3 regions of the Stappia indica genome follow, and region 3 is predicted to be linked to each of the others. Evidence: predicted binding sites of a transcription regulator. Region 3 holds the regulator's gene; each other region holds the start of a gene.

Region 1 (2,264 bases), 1.8 Mb from region 3:
CACCCGCGTCAGCAGCGGCGCGGCGAGAAAGGTCGCCGAGAGCACGGCGACCATGGCAGCCAGCGCCGCCACCAGGGCGATCTCCTGCCCCGTCCCGCTCGCCTGCTCGCGGAAGATGACGATGGTCGAGATCGAGCCGGGTCCGAGCAGCATCGGCACGGTCAAGGGGTAGATGCCCGGATTGTCGACGCTCCGGTGATGCTCTTTCTCTGCGTCCGTGCCGGCCTGCGCGCTGCTTTCGCCGCCATGCAGCATGGAGAGGGCGATCAGCAGGATCAGCAGCCCGCCGGCAAGGCGGAAGCCGTCGATACTGATGCCGAAGAGCGACAGGATCGCCTCGCCGCCGAAGAAGACGACGACCGAGCCGGCAATCAGGCCGAGCGTTGCGGTCAGCGCGACGGCGCGCTTTCCCGCCGCATCGCGGTCGCCGGTCAGCGCCAGGAACACCGGCAGGTTGGCGACCGGGTTCATGATCGCGAAAAGCGCCGCGAAGACCTTGAGGAAGAAGGCGATGTCCATGCGTCCGGCTCCCGGGTCGCAGGTTCAGTCTCCGGCGCGGCTCAGGCCTTTTCGGTCAGCCGGGCCTGCTTCTGGAACTTCTTCACGACGCGGTCGCGCTTCAGCTTGGAAATGTGGTCGATGAACAGCACGCCGTTCAGGTGGTCGATCTCGTGCTGCAGGCAGGTGGCGAGCAGGCCGTCGGCCTCGATCTCGCGCTGCGCGCCCTCGCGGTCGAGGAAGCGCAGGCCGATGCGCTCCGGCCGCTCCACGTCCTCGTAATATTCGGGGATCGACAGGCAGCCCTCCTGATAGACGGAGTGCTCGTCGGATTCCCAGACGATCTCGGGGTTGATCACCACCATCGGCGCGGGCGTCTCGCCCTCGCGCGCCACGTCCAGCACCAGCATGCGCGTCGGCACGCCGATCTGGATCGCGGCCAGCCCGATGCCCGGCGCGTCGTACATGGTTTCCAGCATGTCGTCGGCCAGCTGGCGCACGGCGTCGTCGACGCTGGCGACCGGCTCGCTGACCAGGCGCAGCTTGGGATCCGGCAGGATGATGATGTCTCGTTTCGTCATGGTGCTGAAATATGGGAGAAGGCCGCCCGCGTCAACGCGCGGATGCGCCCGGAACGCACGATTTCCGCGGTTTACGGCCCCACGCGAGGGAGCTGCCGGCGTCGTGCGCGCGCCGGGCGCCCCTCGGCCCGCCCACGGTGCCCGGTTGCCGCCCTGCACGCTTGCGCCGTTTCGCGGCAGCGGCAAATGTTCTATCTTTGTTTCCATGGAGACGATTCTCTTCACTCTGCTCGGCCGGCCGGTGTCGCTCGGCGAGGCGCTGGTCGGTGCGGCGCTGCTGCTGCTCGCAGCCGCGGTGCTGACGCTCGTCTCTGTCTCTCGGCAGGCGGGCCGGGCCCGCGATGCCGAATGGCGGGCCGCCGAACACGCGCGCGAGCTCGAGGCGCGGATCGCCGACCTGCTCAAGGTCCAGTCCGAAATGACCGGCCGGATGCAGACCATGGCCGAGGTCTTCGGCTCCCGGCAGGGCGACCTGATGCGCGCGGTCAACGAGCGGCTCGACGGCATGAGCCACAAGCTCGGCCAGTCGATGGCCGAGACGACGCGGCGCACCCATGACGGGTTGCGCCACCTGCACGAGCGCCTCGCAGTCATCGACCGGGCGCAGGCGACGATCCGCGACCTCTCCGGCCAGGTCGGGGCGCTGCAGTCGATCCTCGACAACAAGCAGGCGCGCGGCGCCTTCGGCCAGGGCCGGATGGAAGCCATCGTCCAGGATGCGCTGGCGCCGGGCGGCTACAGTTTCCAGGCGACCCTGTCGACCCGGGTGCGGCCCGACTGCCTGATCCATCTGCCGAACGGCGCGCCGCCCCTCGTCATCGACGCCAAGTTTCCGCTCGAGGCCTATAACGAGCTGAAGCAGGCGGAAGGAGCGGAATCGCTGAAGCAGGCGCGCGCCCGGTTCCGCCGCGACATCGGCAAGCACCTGACGGACATCGCCGAGCGCTACCTCATTCCCGGCGAAACCCAGGACACGGCCTTCATGTTCGTGCCGTCCGAAAGCATCTTCGCCGAGATCCACGAGCAGTTCGCCGACATCGTCCAGAAGGCGCACCGAGTCCGGGTGGTGATCGTCTCGCCCTCGCTCCTGCTGCTGTCGATCCAGGTGGTCCAGTCGGTGCTGCGCGATGCGCGGCTGCGCGAGGAGGCGCACCGGATCCAGGCCGAGGTTGCCCATCTCGTCGC
Region 2 (2,264 bases), 1.5 Mb from region 3:
GTCCTTGCCCCCGCGCATGGAGCGGATGAGGTTCATGACATGGCGGAAGCTGTCCGGCCGGTGCCGCAGCAGCCAGTCCCGGAACAGGGGGCTGACCTCGATGGGCAACCGCAGCAGGATATAGCCCGCGCCGGTGGCGCCGTTCTCGCACGCCGCGTCCAGGATCCGTTCCATCTCCGAATCGGTCAGCGCCGGGATCACCGGCGCGATCATCACGGACGTGGGAATGCCGGCCTGCGACAGGCCGCGGATCGCCTCCAGCCGCTTGGCCGGCGTTGCCGCGCGCGGCTCCATGGTTCGGGCGAGCTTGCGGTCGAGCGTCGTCACGGACAGGGCGACGCGCACCAGACCGCGCTCGGCCATCGGCGCCAGGATGTCGAGGTCGCGCAGCACCAGAGCCGACTTGGTGACGATGCCCACGGGGTGGTTGCACCGGTCGAGCACGGCGAGGATCTCGCGCATCACCTTCCGCTCCCGCTCGATGGGCTGGTAGGGGTCGGTGTTGGTGCCGATGGCGATGGTGCGCGGACTGTAGCTCGGGCTCGACAGCTCGCGCTCCAGCAGCTCGGCCGCATTGGGCTTCACCGTCAGGTGCGTCTCGAAATCGAGGCCGGGCGACAGGCCGATATAGGCGTGGCTGGGCCGGGCGAAGCAGTAGATGCAGCCGTGCTCGCAGCCCCGATAGGGATTGATCGAGCGGTCGAAGGAAATGTCGGGCGATTCGTTGCGCGTGATGATGGTGCGCGCCCGCTCTTCCTGCACATGGGTCTTGAGCGGGGGAAGATCTTCCAGCGTGCCCCAACCGTCGTCGAAGCTGTCGCGGCTCTCCTTCTCGTAGCGGCCGGCCATGTTGAGGCCGGCGGCCCGGCCGCGGCCGCGATGGCTGTTCACGCTGGCCGACAGCGTCTCCTCGGACGTGTCCGCAGGATCGTGCTCGGTCTCGGTGGTGCAAGAGTGTGCCGGAATGGCCATGGGACTGCCCGGATGTTCCCTGCTTGATGGAGACTGGAACATAACAGGAACATAAGCCGCTGGGAAGCCGGCTTGCACCGATACCGGCGAGAAGCGGAGGACCCAAATGCAGACCGCCCCGTTTCCCGCAAGGGAGACGAGGCGGTCGGGCAGGTCAGGGAGGCTGGATCAGCCGCCGCTCTTCTCGAGCATGGCGGTGTACTCGGCCTCGGAGAGCGTGCCGTTGCCATCGGCGTCGGCGGCGGTGAAGGCCTCCTCGGTCACGTTCGGCATCACGGCGGTGACCTCGGTGAAGGTCAGGTCGCCGCTCTGGTCGGCGTCGGCGGTCGCAAAGGACGTATCCTGGGCGAAAGCAGAGCCGGCAAAGGTGAGGGCCGCAAGGGCAATGAGCGTTCTCTTCATGGTGTTGGCCTCCATGTTGAGCCTGTATTCGGCATGGCAGCTCTTGGTCTGCCTGTACCGGTGGGGGCGTCGTGCCGTCCACGAGAGAAAAGGTGGCGTCCCATCTGGGCTCGTCCGCGTTGTTCGAAGGGTCTTTTCGGGGAGAAACAATGGCGTAACAAAGATGTGTCCGGATTGTGAACCGCGGTGTCTTCAGGAAAACTGCGGGGTTTCGGCGCGTTGCTGATTATTTCTAGGTATAAAAGACAGGGTCCAGCCGAAAGCAAACAGCCCCGGAGAAGCTCCGGGGCTGCAGCTGTCGAAGAGGCGAATTGCCCGAAACCCGAATCCCTTAAAGGGCGAATTGGTAGGCCGCCGGGTTCCAGCGATAGCTCTCGCCGCTCGCCTGGATGTAGCCGAGCGCCGGGAAGGGCATGTGATAGCCGGTCACCGGCACCTTGTCGCTCGCCACCATGTCGAAGATGCGCTTGCGGGTCGCAGCGGCCTTTTCCTTGTCCATGTCGAAGCGGACATGCCAGTCGGGCCGCTGGATCGAGGCGACGAAATGGTTGGCGACGTCGCCCCAGATCAGCAGCCGCTTGCCGCCGCTCTCCACATGGAAGGACATGTGGCCGGGCGTGTGGCCGGAGGTGTCGATGCCGGTGATCCCGGAGACGACCTCGCCGCCATCGCCGATGAAGGTCATCTTCTCGGCCAGCGGCGTGACGTTGGAGCGCACCAGCGTGGCGACGCGCTCGGTCGGGCCGGACATGCGCTCCTCGGCGGACCAGAAGTCGTACTCGGCCTGGCCGGCGACATAGCGGGCGTTCGGATAGGTCGGCGCGCCGCCGCTCATCAAGCCGCCGATATGGTCCGGATGCATGTGGGTCAGAACGACGATGTCGACCTGC
Region 3 (2,264 bases):
GGGCGGCCGGTGCCGACATTCTCGTGACGCTCGGCGGGGCTTCCGTCGGCGATCATGACCTGGTGCAGGAAGTGCTTGCCGCCTCCGGCATGGAACTCGGCTTCTGGCGCATCGCCATGCGGCCCGGCAAGCCGCTGATGGCCGGCCGGATCGAGGGCATGCGCGTGCTCGGCCTGCCGGGCAACCCGGTCTCCAGCCTCGTCTGCGGCGTTCTCTTCCTGCGCCCGCTGATCGACGCCCTGCTCGGCCGCCCGCCGCGCCGGCGCGACGCCGAGCTGCTGCCGCTGGCCGCCGATATCGGCGGCAACGACCAGCGCGAGGACTATCTGAGGGCCCGCATCCTGCGCCAGGACGATGGCACGGAGCGCGTCGCCCCGTTCGAGCGGCAGGATTCCTCCATGCTGGCAACGCTCACCCGCGCCGATGCGCTGGTGGTGCGCCCGCCCCACGCCGCCCCCCTGCCCGCCGGCACGCCGGTCCCGGTCCTGCGCCTGCCTCAAGGCTGAACCGGCCCCAGAGCTGAGCCGCCCCCGCACCTCGCCGCTTCTTGTTTCGTTCCTCCAGGGGCATTGTGGAACAAGGCAGGAACGGTTAGACTATGTTCATGATTTGTACATAGCCTGAGTCGCAGGCAGCGATCGGCAGCATCCGGCCGGCTTCGGCCCGGCTGCTGAGCCAGAGCGGGGGGACCCAAGCGCATGTTGACGCGCAAGCAGCACGAATTGCTCCTGTTCATCCACGAGAGGCTGAAGGAAACCGGCGTTCCTCCCTCGTTCGACGAGATGAAGGACGCGCTCGACCTGCGGTCCAAATCGGGCATCCACCGGCTGATCACCGCGCTGGAAGAGCGTGGCTTCATCCGCCGCCTGCCGAACCGCGCTCGCGCGCTGGAGATCGTCAAGCTGCCGGAATCCGTCGCGCCGGGCCTTGCCTCGCAGCGCGGCCAGGGCTTCTCGCCCTCCGTCATCGAGGGCTCTCTCGGCAAGACGCCGCCGGTGGAGCGGCCCCCCGCCCCGCCGCCTGCGGCCAATGACAGCGTCGAGATCCCCGTCATGGGCCGCATCGCCGCCGGCGTGCCGATCGAGGCGATCCAGTCCCACAGCCACACCATCGCCATGCCGGCCGACCTGCTCGGCAACGGCGATCACTATGCGCTGGAAGTGCGCGGCGATTCCATGATCGAGGCCGGCATTCTCGACGGCGACACGGTTGTGATCCGCCGTTCGGACAGCGCCGACAGCGGCGACATCGTCGTCGCCCTGATCGACGACGAGGAAGCGACGTTGAAGCGCCTGCGCAAGAAGGGCGCGTCCGTCGCACTGGAGGCCGCCAATCCGGCCTACGAGACCCGTATCTTCGGTCCGGGGCGCGTGCGGATCCAGGGCAAGCTCGTCTCGTTGTTCCGCCGCTACTGAGGGCGGGCGCCGGACGGAGCGCGGCACTGCACGGTTATTTCGGCGTCCAGGGTCGGCGACGCCCGTAGCTCGGGCGCACCGCGATATCGAGCGGCCCGGCAGCCCCGGCGTGAGGAATACCCTGCCGCGCCGGAGGGAACTTGGGAGAGTGCGCCGAAGAGAGCGCTCGAGGGGGCTCTGGAGGGACAGGGTCGGATGGGCCTGCGGGCACGCCCGCTGGTCCGGCAGGGGCCGCATCCGAGCCGCCGGAAAGGGCAGCGGAGACGGCAGCAGGATCGGCGGCATGCGTTGATGCCGCGGCGGAGCGTGGAGCCGGCGAAGGTCCGGCTTCCGGCATCGAAGAGGCCGCAAAATCGGGCGCAGAATCGGGCGCACTGAAATAGAGCGCAACGGCGCCGTCGCGGGCAAGCCGAGCGCCGTCGAACACTTGCCGCGCCCGGCAATCGGGCGGGGCGATCAGCGCTGAGACGATGATGTCGACCTTGCGGCAGTCCTCCTCGAAGGCGGCGCTGTCGCGCACCAGCGAGACCAGCAGTGCGGGCGGGCCTTGCGCCGCTGCGACGGGTCTTGGCTCTGGCCCTGATCCTGACCCTGGTCCTGGTCTTGGTCCTGGTGGCGCGTTGGCGGAGGTTCCGTGCCGGGTCCCCGCCCCCGGCGAGCCGTGCGCCCGCACCAGGCAGGCGAGCTTGTCGCAGTGCATATCCTTGGCGGAAATCCGCCGGTTCCCGTGCTCCCGTACGCCGACGCCGTCGGCCCGCAGCCACACCTCCGGCAGGAAGCCGCTCGGGCGCGAGGAAACGCGCAAGTCCCCCGCTGCATCACGGACGGCGATGGTCGTGCCGTTCGCCG

The links. The regulator LexA, encoded in region 3, represses DNA repair genes until DNA is damaged. The targets are predictions, from matches to a motif close to TGTTCNNNNTGTGTTCNG.
Region 1: GH266_RS17070 (DNA recombination protein RmuC) is a predicted target of LexA. The motif match lies at 1,267-1,284, and genes of this name have one in related genera.
Region 2: GH266_RS18530 (PA0069 family radical SAM protein) is a predicted target of LexA. The motif match lies at 1,007-1,024, and genes of this name have one in related genera.

What each region holds. Positions count from the first base shown of each region.
Region 1 covers NZ_CP046908.1:3,652,715-3,654,978, reverse strand. Annotated here, with positions in the region: gene GH266_RS17080 (MarC family protein) at 1-519, opposite strand, end outside; gene def (peptide deformylase) at 561-1,079, opposite strand; gene GH266_RS17070 (DNA recombination protein RmuC) at 1,285-2,264, shown strand, end outside.
Region 2 covers NZ_CP046908.1:3,973,957-3,976,220, forward strand. Annotated here, with positions in the region: gene GH266_RS18530 (PA0069 family radical SAM protein) at 1-972, opposite strand, end outside; gene GH266_RS18535 (EF-hand domain-containing protein) at 1,141-1,374, opposite strand; gene GH266_RS18540 (MBL fold metallo-hydrolase) at 1,706-2,264, opposite strand, start outside.
Region 3 covers NZ_CP046908.1:355,708-357,971, forward strand. Annotated here, with positions in the region: gene GH266_RS01685 (molybdopterin molybdotransferase MoeA) at 1-506, shown strand, start outside; gene lexA (transcriptional repressor LexA) at 699-1,415, shown strand; gene GH266_RS01695 (ComEC/Rec2 family competence protein) at 1,450-2,264, opposite strand, start outside.